DNA from 3 places in the Serratia sp. D1N4 genome. Region 2 is predicted to be linked to each of the others. Evidence: predicted binding sites of a transcription regulator. Region 2 holds the regulator's gene; each other region holds the start of a gene.

Region 1 (3,281 bases), 1.4 Mb from region 2:
ATTTCTCAGATCACGGCCTTTAGGCCGCAATCTGAGATACGTATAAGAGACAACCCGTAGAGAGGGTTAGGGTGAAGGGAAAAGCTTAAGCGATACCCTGGCTACGCAGATAGTCTTCGTAGTTGCCGGTAAAGTCGATCACCTTGTTCGGGGTCATTTCCAGAATACGGGTGGCCAATGAACTGACAAACTCGCGGTCATGGGATACAAAGATCAATGTACCTTCGTACATTTCCAGCGCCATATTCAGCGACTCGATGGATTCCATATCCATGTGGTTGGTTGGTTCATCCATCACCAGAATGTTCGGGCGCTGCATCATCAACTTACCAAAGAGCATACGGCCCTTCTCACCACCCGACAGCACTTTCACGCGCTTCTTGATGTCGTCCTGGCTAAACAGTAAACGGCCCAGCACGCTGCGTACCGCCTGCTCGTCGTCTTTTTCCTGCTTCCACTGGCTCATCCAGTCGAACACGGTCAAGGTATCATCGAACTCGTATTCATGATCCTGCGCGTAGTAACCGATCCTGGCGTTTTCTGACCATTTCACGGTGCCGTTATCCGGCTCTACGTCCCCAACCAGGGTTTTCAGCAAGGTGGATTTACCGATGCCGTTAGGGCCCAGGATCGCGACCTTCTCACCCACTTCAATCATCAGGTCAAGCTTGCTGAACAGCGGGCCGTTGTCGAAACCTTTGCTCAACGCTTCCACTTCCAGCGCGTTACGGAACAGTTTCTTATCCTGCTCGAAGCGGATAAACGGGTTCTGACGGCTGGAAGCTTTCACCTCTTCCAACTGAATCTTGTCGATCTGGCGGGCACGGGAAGTTGCCTGCTTGGATTTGGAGGCGTTGGCGCTGAAGCGGCTAACGAATGACTGCAATTCGTTAATCTGTGCCTTCTTCTTGGCGTTATCTGACATCAAACGCTCACGCGCCTGAGTGGCCGCCGTCATATATTCGTCGTAGTTGCCTGGGTATACACGCAGTTCGCCGTAGTCCAGATCCGCCATGTGGGTACACACCATGTTCAGGAAGTGACGGTCGTGCGAAATGATAATCATGGTGCTGTTACGCTCGTTCAGCACCTGCTCCAGCCAGCGAATGGTATCGATGTCCAGGTTGTTGGTAGGCTCGTCGAGCAGCAGAATTTCTGGATTAGAGAACAGCGCCTGCGCCAACAGCACACGCAGCTTAAAACCTGGGGCGATTTCGCTCATCGGGCCGTAATGTTGCTCTACCGGAATACCTACGCCGAGCAGCAGTTCACCCGCACGGGCTTCAGCGGTGTAACCGTCCATCTCACCGTAGGCGACTTCCAGATCGGCCACTTTATAGCCGTCTTCTTCGCTCATTTCCGCCAAGGCGTAAATGCGATCGCGCTCTTCTTTTACCGCCCACAGCTCGGTATGGCCCATGATCACGGTATCCAGCACGCTGAACTCTTCGAACGCGAACTGATCCTGACGCAATTTACCCAGGCGTTCGTTCGGATCGAGGAACACGTTACCGGCGCTTGGCACCAAATCGCCGCCGAGGATTTTCATAAAGGTGGATTTACCGCAGCCGTTGGCTCCGATCAAACCGTAACGGTTACCGCCGCCAAACTTGACGGAAATGTTTTCAAACAACGGCTTACTGCCAAACTGCATAGTGATGTTGTTAGTGCTTAACACAGCGCTCGCTCTTCATATCATAGGGAATGTGATTTGGCGCGCATTATGCCATAACGAAACGCAGATATCGTGGGGAGTTTTGATGAAGATTTGTTCGGTGAGGAAGCTGCGGAGATAGGCTTCAAGAAATATCTCCGCAATGATCAGTATTTTATTCTCGTGGCGGAAACTTGGCGGCGATCGTCGCGGCGTTGGGTTGCAGCCCACCAAGGCTCCATTGCTCTGGCTCATGTTCATCGATTCTGACCCAAACCGACGCTCTGAAAGCCGGATCGCCCCGCCCTTCAATTTCCACCATCAAATCGGTGATACGCTTGAGCAATTCACTTTTCTGCTCCTCGTTCATAATTCCTTTGATGGTTTGCACATTAACAAAAGGCACGCTAATCTCCTTGCATTGATATAAGTCTGATAATCAGACTCAGAATAAACAAGGTCACCGCCCGTGTCAAAAATGCTCAGGATCCCCCCTCTATCTGTCGAATTATGTGGCTTAGCGCAGGCCGCAGAAATCATCGGCGATCGCTGGACGCTCTTGATCCTGCGTGAAGCCTTTTATGGCGTGACGCGGTTCGAAGATTTGCGCACCGATATTGGCGCATCTAGGCACGCCTTGAGCAGCCGTCTGGCGGCTATGGTCGAAGGGGGCTTATTGAGCAAAAGTGCCTATCAAGAACCGGGAACACGGGAACGCCATGAATATGTGTTAACCGAAAAAGGCCGCAGCTTGGGGCCAATTCTGATGGCGTTGATGGAATGGGGACACAAGAATCTGCTTGGCAATGAGCCCCATGTCATGTTGACAGAAAAAGAAAGCGGCCAGCCACTGCAACAGGTGCTGATCACCCAGCAAGGGAAAATCGTTACGCTGGAACAGGCACAATTGGCACCGATTGTTCAGGCTGACGCGACAAAACCACTTGGCTAACAGCCTGTTTTTAATAATTTTGGGTGAGGGCTATCTTCAGGCTCGCCCCAGACGACATCTACATCTGATGAAAATGCTGGCTATCTGCCGGTGCCTGTTCACGCGGCTCCAGCCCATAATCACGCACCACATCAGCTACCCGCAGCCGATAGTATTCCAGCACGTCGTGCCGCCCGCGCGTCTGCGCCTTACGGTGCTGCTCCAAATTACGCCACTGCTGCACCGCCGCTTCATCGCGCCAGAATGATAACGACAGCAACTTTTGTGGATCGCTCAGGCTCTGAAAGCGCTCGATGGAAATAAATCCGTCGATTTCCGCCAACAGCGGTTTCAGCTCAGCCGCCAGATTGAGATAAGTTTCCCGCTGCCCTTCGGCAGCCTGTAATTCAAAAATAACTACGATCATTATCGTTCCTCAACAGTAAAAAATTCCGGCACATGCGCATTCTGCGAAACACGCCAGCGAAAGTGGGCCAATAATTTTGGCTCAATATTGAGCGCCAATAAATGACGAATACCGCTTAAGGCAATAGATTGCGCCCAATCGGCCCCAGGACACTGATGGCTGCCGCAGCCGAAGGCAAAGCTTTCCTCAGCCGTCTTCAACGGAATCAGCACCACCTGCCCAACCGTCAACCGCTTACCAGCCAGTTCGGTATCGCGCAACGCAAAACG
Region 2 (3,281 bases):
CAAGGTGATTATCAGCTTGCCTGAAATAGCGTTTTTTAAGCGATTAAGGAGGGACACAAATGCCACATTTACCAAAGTTGCAGCAGCTAAAAGCCTTTCAGCAAGTGATACGCTGCGGCAGTATTCGTGGCGCTGCGCGGGCCTTGGCACAATCTCAACCGGCGGTCAGCCGTGCTATCCAGGAGTTGGAGCAAACGCTAAAAACCCAGTTGATCGTACGCAGCAGCAAGGGGATGACGCTGACCGAAGCCGGTCATACTTTTGCTGTGCGAATGCGATTAGTGATTGAGGAATTACAGCGCGCCACCGAGGAGATCCAACAGCTGAACCAGCATTCGCAGGGTAGCGTGGCGATCGGTTGTTCCTCACTACTGGCCGTGACGGTACTCCCGGAACTGGTCGATCTCTTCAAGGCCTCCGCCCCACAGGCTAATCTGCTGATCCGTGAGGCACAGATCTCCACGCTGTTGCCAGCGTTGCACACAGGCCAATTGGATTTGGCCATCGGCACGGTGATCCCGGACATGCCATTGCAAGATTTGACCTGTACCCCGCTGTTCAAAGCCCCGTTTTGCATTATTGCGCGCCGAGGACACCCTCTGGCACAGGCAACATCACTGGATCAACTGCACGGAGCCAAATGGCTGCTGCCAGAAACCGACATGGGTTATTACCAGCAACTGCAAACGGTGCTCGGTAGCTTTTATCAGCAATTAACCAATAAGCCCATTCGTTCAGATTCGGCGGTATGTGGATTGAATATGGTGTTGGAGGCGGATTATTTGACCATTGTTGCGCGGGCGATGAACACGCCTTTCCATTTGCAGCAAAAACTGGTGACGTTGCCGATCGACAGCCTGCCGCAGGCGCAGTACTGCGTGCTGCACTCACAAAAATCGCCGCTAACCATTACGGCGCGGCGTTTTCTGCATTTATTGAGTAACCACTGCCACCGCTACCGCTGGTAACTCAGGCAACTTCACAGATTTCAAAGCTGTGGGTGACGCTGGCGGCTTTGCTCAGCATCAGCGAGACCGAGCAATACTTTTCGGCAGACAGGTTAACCGCACGCTCAACAATCTTGTCGGTCAGCCCTTTGCCGGTGACGATAAAATGCAGGTTGATATGGGTAAACAGACGCGGTGCTTCTTCACGGCGCTCCGAGGTCAGCTTTACCTCGCAGTCACGGACATCGTTACGGCCCTTCAGCAGAATCGACATCACATCAATGGCGCTACAACCGCCAACCGACATCAACACCATTTCCATCGGACTTGGTGCTTTATCGCCCGCGTTACCGTCCATTAATACCTGATGGCCGGACGCAGACTCGCCCAAGAATGTCAGTCCTTCTACCCACTTAACTCTTGCCTGCATTTTGTACACTCCAGTTAATTTCTCAAAATCAGGGTACGCTTTCGCATAGAAACTGGCAACGGAACCTGATGCTAATCATACTGAAGCGAGACAACACAAGACACCCGCCTCACTCTGTGCTACAAACAGAGCCGCAAGAACTCTTTCCAGGTCACCGATTTCAGGGAAATGTCCGAGGAAAGGACCCTATATTGGTATGTTAACAGAATGTAGCTTGCAGCACTTGGCGCAAGTTAATATGCTAGGGTACAAGCGTATTTCTATAACATGCCTCAAAACCTGTTGATAGCCACTCTATAAAACACCGGGCTATAAGCACGTTTTACAGGGAACTCTGACCCCTGTGATACAAGGCAGCGATAACAACAGAGGATAACAGCGAATGGTTCTCGGCAAACCGCAAACAGACCCGACTCTCGAATGGTTCCTGTCTCATTGCCATATCCACAAATATCCATCAAAGAGTACGCTGATTCACCAAGGTGAAAAGGCCGAAACGCTCTACTACATCGTGAAAGGCTCCGTGGCGGTGCTGATCAAGGATGAAGAAGGCAAAGAGATGATTCTGTCCTACCTTAACCAGGGGGATTTCATCGGCGAGCTTGGATTATTTGAAGAAGGCCAGGAGCGCAGTGCCTGGGTTAGAGCGAAAACAGCCTGTGAAGTGGCTGAAATTTCTTATAAGAAATTCCGCCAGTTGATTCAGGTTAACCCGGATATCCTGATGCGCCTGTCTGCGCAGATGGCAAACCGCCTGCAAATCACCTCAGAGAAAGTGGGTAACCTCGCCTTCCTTGACGTTACCGGCCGCATTGCACAAACCCTGCTGAACCTGGCAAAACAGCCCGACGCCATGACTCACCCGGATGGCATGCAAATCAAGATTACCCGCCAGGAAATTGGTCAAATCGTCGGTTGCTCACGTGAAACCGTCGGTCGTATTCTGAAAATGCTCGAAGATCAAAACCTGATTTCTGCCCACGGCAAAACTATTGTCGTTTACGGCACGCGTTAATTATTGAAGAAACGGCGTAGCGATACGCCGTTTTTTTTAACTTCCCCCATTCATCATGTGGCGGCGCCTGATCTACCACCCGGAAGTCAACTATGCACTGCGGCAAACGCTGGTGCTGTGCCTGCCGGTGGTTTTCTTCCTGCTGATGGGCAACCTGCAACTCGGCCTGCTGTTCTCTCTGGTGCCTGCCTGCTGTAACATCGCCGGGTTGGACACGCCGCACAAACGCTTTTTCAAACGTCTGGCCGTTGGCGGTTCCCTGTTTGCTCTCAGCAGTTTGCTGCTGCAACAGGCGCTGCTGTGGCATATCCCGTTACCCTTACTGATGCTGGCGATGGCGCTGTTGCTGGGCGTCAGCGGTGAAATCAGCCCGCTGCACGCACGTCTGCTGCCCGCCGCGCTGGTCGCTGCCATCTTTTCTCTCAGCATGGCCGGACACGTGCCGATCTGGTATGCACCGCTGCTGTATCTGGTCGGCACCGCCTGGTACGGGCTGTTCACCTGGTTCTGGTTCAAACTGTGGAAAGAGCAACCGATGCGCGAATCCCTGAGCCAGCTCTATATCCAGTTGGCAGACTATTTCGAAGCCAAATATTCGCTGCTGACCCAGCACATCGATCCAGAAACCGCACTACCGCCGCTGCTGCAACGCCAGCAGAAAGTCATGGATCTGATCAGCCTGTTATATCAGCAGTTAAACTTCCTGCCCCATGCCAATAACCAAGAGCAAAAACGCCTGCAACGCACTTTCCAGGTGGCACTCGATCTGCAGGAACACATTACCGTCAGCCTGCATCAGCCAGAAGAAGTGCAAAAACTGGTGGAGCAGAGCCAGGCCGAAGCGATTATCCGCCGCAACGCCCAGGTGATTGCCGGGCGTTTGCGCCTC
Region 3 (3,281 bases), 670 kb from region 2:
GCGCCAGCAGTACCAACGCCGAACCGACCCCGGTGCGGTCTTTACCCACCGCACAATGTTGCACAATCGCCCCGGGTTCAGGCGTGATCAGCAACTGTGCCAATTGGCGATAGGCCGCATTGTTAAACGGCAGGCGGCGGTACAGTTCCAACATAAACGCTTGGGCGTTGAACCCGGCCAAGGTTTCGTTGGTGAGCTTTTCCAGGTTGGCATTCACTTCGCTACTGAGCGGGTTCGCCGGGAAATGGTGGTAATCGGCCCCTTGCCACAGCACATCCGGTTTGGCCTGCACTTCATCAGCATCGCGGTAATCAAGCACCGAACGTACCGGTACTCCGGCCAGAAAAGCACAATCGCTTTCACTTAAGCGCTCGAGTGAGCCGGAACGGAACAGCAACCCACGTTTGATGCGGCGGCCATCGGCCACGCTGTTACCGCCGAGATCGCGGAAGTTGATACCACCGTCAAGCGGGGCCAGTGAAGGATGAAGCAGGGTCTGAGCGGTCATAGACATCCTCATAGCGATTATCTTGGGGAAATGTCATCACAAATACCGGCCTGAAAAAACAGCCGGGAGAATGACGCAAGTGGGCTCTACCCTAACAGATTACTGCGGGATGGAAAAACGGGCCGTTGAACGGCCCGAGATTGGCAAGGATTACAGCAGGCGGCGGGCAGCCTCGACCACAATCTGCACGGCCTGGCTTTCAGTTTTCTTCATGGTTTCCGCGTCAGGGATCTCCTGCTGGGTGCGGTTGACGATCACCCCGGCCACCATCCCGGCACGCAGGCCCTGGCTGGCACACATGGTCAGCAGGGTAGCGGATTCCATTTCATAGTTCATCACGCCCATAGATTGCCACTCGGCCATCGAACCTTGGAAACGGCTGACCACCCGGCCGGAATAAGTGTCGTAACGCTCCTGGCCTGGGTAGAAGGTATCGGAAGAAGCGGTGACGCCAATATGGGTGGTAGCGCCACAGGCCTTGGCTGCTGCCACCAGCGCCGTGGTGCAGGCAAAATCGGCCACCGCCGGGAACTCCAGCGGTGCAAAGTGCAGGCTGGCACCGTCGAGGCGCACTGCCGCCGTGGTGACCAGTACATCCCCCACATTAATATTGGCTTGGATCGCACCGGTGGTGCCAATGCGCAAGAAAGTACGAATGCCCAGTTGTGCCAGTTCTTCAACCGCGATCGACGTCGATGGGCCACCGATCCCGGTGGAACAAACGATGATCGCTTTGCCATCCAGCTCTGCACGCCATGAAGTGAATTCGCGATGTGTTGCCAAGTGCACCGGATTTTCCATCAGCTTGGCAATCTTCTCTACGCGCTGCGGATCGCCGGGGACGATGGCGAGCGTTGCTCCCTGCAAGTCGTTTTTAGTGAGGCCGAGATGGAAAACGTCAGATTGAGACATAGAAGACTCCTCTTGGATGCTGTTTATGGGGAGGAACAAATAGGTACTCTACTGAAAATCGTCGGTCATTTTTGTGAATTAATTCACTATTAATTAAGAAACAAAAAATTAAATTACAAATTTTTTGTGAATTAAATCACACAAAAACGACGTATTGGCCCACTGGATAAGTTTAGCTGGCGTAAAAAGACGAGTCCCAACATGGGACTTGAGGTTGATGACAAAGTGGTTTTTTAGCCCGAGATACTCGGGCCTAGCGCACCGAGGGGCGCTCCGGCGGCTTACGCCGCTACGACCCCTGCGGCACGCTCTCCCTAATATCTGGCTTTGTCAGCAGTCTGGTAGTCACAACTTCAAATGGCTAAAAATACCCCACAAGATGCCAATACGCGGTAATCTTGCCTATAGTTAGCCGTTCCCGAGCTTTTCTCTCATTGATTGCATGGAGACCGCATGAAAACCGAACAAGAGATAGTACTAAAGCAGGCTCAGGGGGGATTTGCCCCGGCAGTGGCGCCGTTAGCCACATCGACGATTCTGACCGATGAGCAGGGCATCCATACCGGGGAAACCACTATTCCTTCACAAGGCGACGAACTCCCGGCGTATATCGCCAAACCCGCCGATCACCCAGGGCCGCTCCCGGTGGTGCTGGTGGTGCAGGAGATCTTCGGCGTGCATGAACATATTCAGGATCTGTGCCGCCGCCTGGCGAAACAGGGCTATCTGGCAATTGCCCCGGAGCTCTATTTCCGCCAAGGGGACGCCAGGGATTACAGCGAAATCGGCGATCTTCTGCAAAATCTGGTCAGCAAAGTGCCGGACAATCAGGTGCTGGCGGATCTGGACCATACCGCACACTGGGCAACGCGTCACGGCGGCGATGCCAACAAACTGGCGATCACCGGTTTCTGCTGGGGCGGGCGTATCACCTGGCTGTATGCCGCACATAACCCGCAGTTGAAAGCCGCCGTAGCCTGGTATGGCAAACTGGTGGGGGAGAAAACCCTGAACTCACCGAAGCACCCGGTTGATATCGCGACGCATCTCTCAGCGCCGGTGCTTGGCCTGTATGGCGGCCAAGATGGCAGCATTCCGCTGGAGACGGTGGAAAGCATGCGCCAAGCGATCCGCGCGGCTAACGCCGATGCAGAGATCGTGGTTTACCCCGAGGCGGGCCATGCGTTCCATGCCGATTACCGCCCAAGCTATCACGCCGAAGCCTCTGCCGATGGCTGGCAGCGCATGCTCAGTTGGTTTATCCAGCATGGCGTAGTAGGTGTGAAATAATCGTCAGGGGCAGCCCTTGCCCCTGATTCACTTTCCCTGATACAAACCGCAAAGAGTGTTCCAGATGACGGCGACTTTCAGCATGCCAGCCTGTTGCATACCGGGTATCGAAGCGGTGATCGCCACCTCACGCCACAGTTATCCTAAACATTTTCACGCGCAGTTTGGTATCGGGCTGATAGAGCATGGGGCACAGAAATCGCTCAGTGGGCGCGGGCAGGTAGAAGCCGGGCAAGGCGACATCATCACCGTCAACCCTGGCGAGGTGCATGATGGCCGCCCGATCGGTGAGCAGCCGCGTTCATGGCGTATGCTCTATCTGGAACCTGCCGTGATAGCCGCCGCCAGCGGCGATCTTGCCGCTGGCAACGCACACCACTGCGAGTTTTCATCCCCGGCGCTTACCGATACCAAGGCTGCCGGGAGTTTCCGTATTCTGTTCAATAGTATAACTGGCGCACCACACAACAATCTCCAGCAGGAACAGGTTCTGTTGCTCCTGCTGGCGCGGTTGCTCCACGTCAGTGAGCCCAAGGAAACCACCCCACCCATTCGGCTCGCCAGGGAACGC

What was found. The regulator CRP, encoded in region 2, controls carbon source genes, mostly activating them, when cyclic AMP is high. The targets are predictions, from matches to a motif close to ATGTGANNNNNNTCACAT.
Region 1: a site for CRP is predicted at 1,705-1,722, ahead of ACX1CU_RS15770 (ABC-F family ATPase). Genes of this name have one in related genera too.
Region 3: a site for CRP is predicted at 1,545-1,562, ahead of udp (uridine phosphorylase). Genes of this name have one in related genera too.

The regions. Positions count from the first base shown of each region.
Region 1 is NZ_CM137274.1:3,547,502-3,550,782, forward strand. Features, by position in the region: gene ACX1CU_RS15770 (ABC-F family ATPase) at 86-1,678, opposite strand; gene ACX1CU_RS15775 (tautomerase family protein) at 1,830-2,060, opposite strand; gene ACX1CU_RS15780 (winged helix-turn-helix transcriptional regulator) at 2,124-2,606, shown strand; gene ACX1CU_RS15785 (antibiotic biosynthesis monooxygenase family protein) at 2,665-3,012, opposite strand; gene ACX1CU_RS15790 (cytochrome P450) at 3,012-3,281, opposite strand, start outside.
Region 2 is NZ_CM137274.1:4,971,209-4,974,489, forward strand. Features, by position in the region: gene ACX1CU_RS22400 (LysR substrate-binding domain-containing protein) at 60-968, shown strand; gene ACX1CU_RS22405 (OsmC family protein) at 970-1,377, opposite strand; gene crp (cAMP-activated global transcriptional regulator CRP) at 1,760-2,392, shown strand; gene ACX1CU_RS22415 (YccS/YhfK family putative transporter) at 2,448-3,281, shown strand, end outside.
Region 3 is NZ_CM137274.1:331,085-334,365, reverse strand. Features, by position in the region: gene ACX1CU_RS01465 (tyrosine-protein phosphatase) at 1-508, opposite strand, end outside; gene udp (uridine phosphorylase) at 659-1,420, opposite strand; gene ACX1CU_RS01455 (dienelactone hydrolase family protein) at 1,874-2,710, shown strand; gene ACX1CU_RS01450 (AraC family transcriptional regulator) at 2,775-3,281, shown strand, end outside.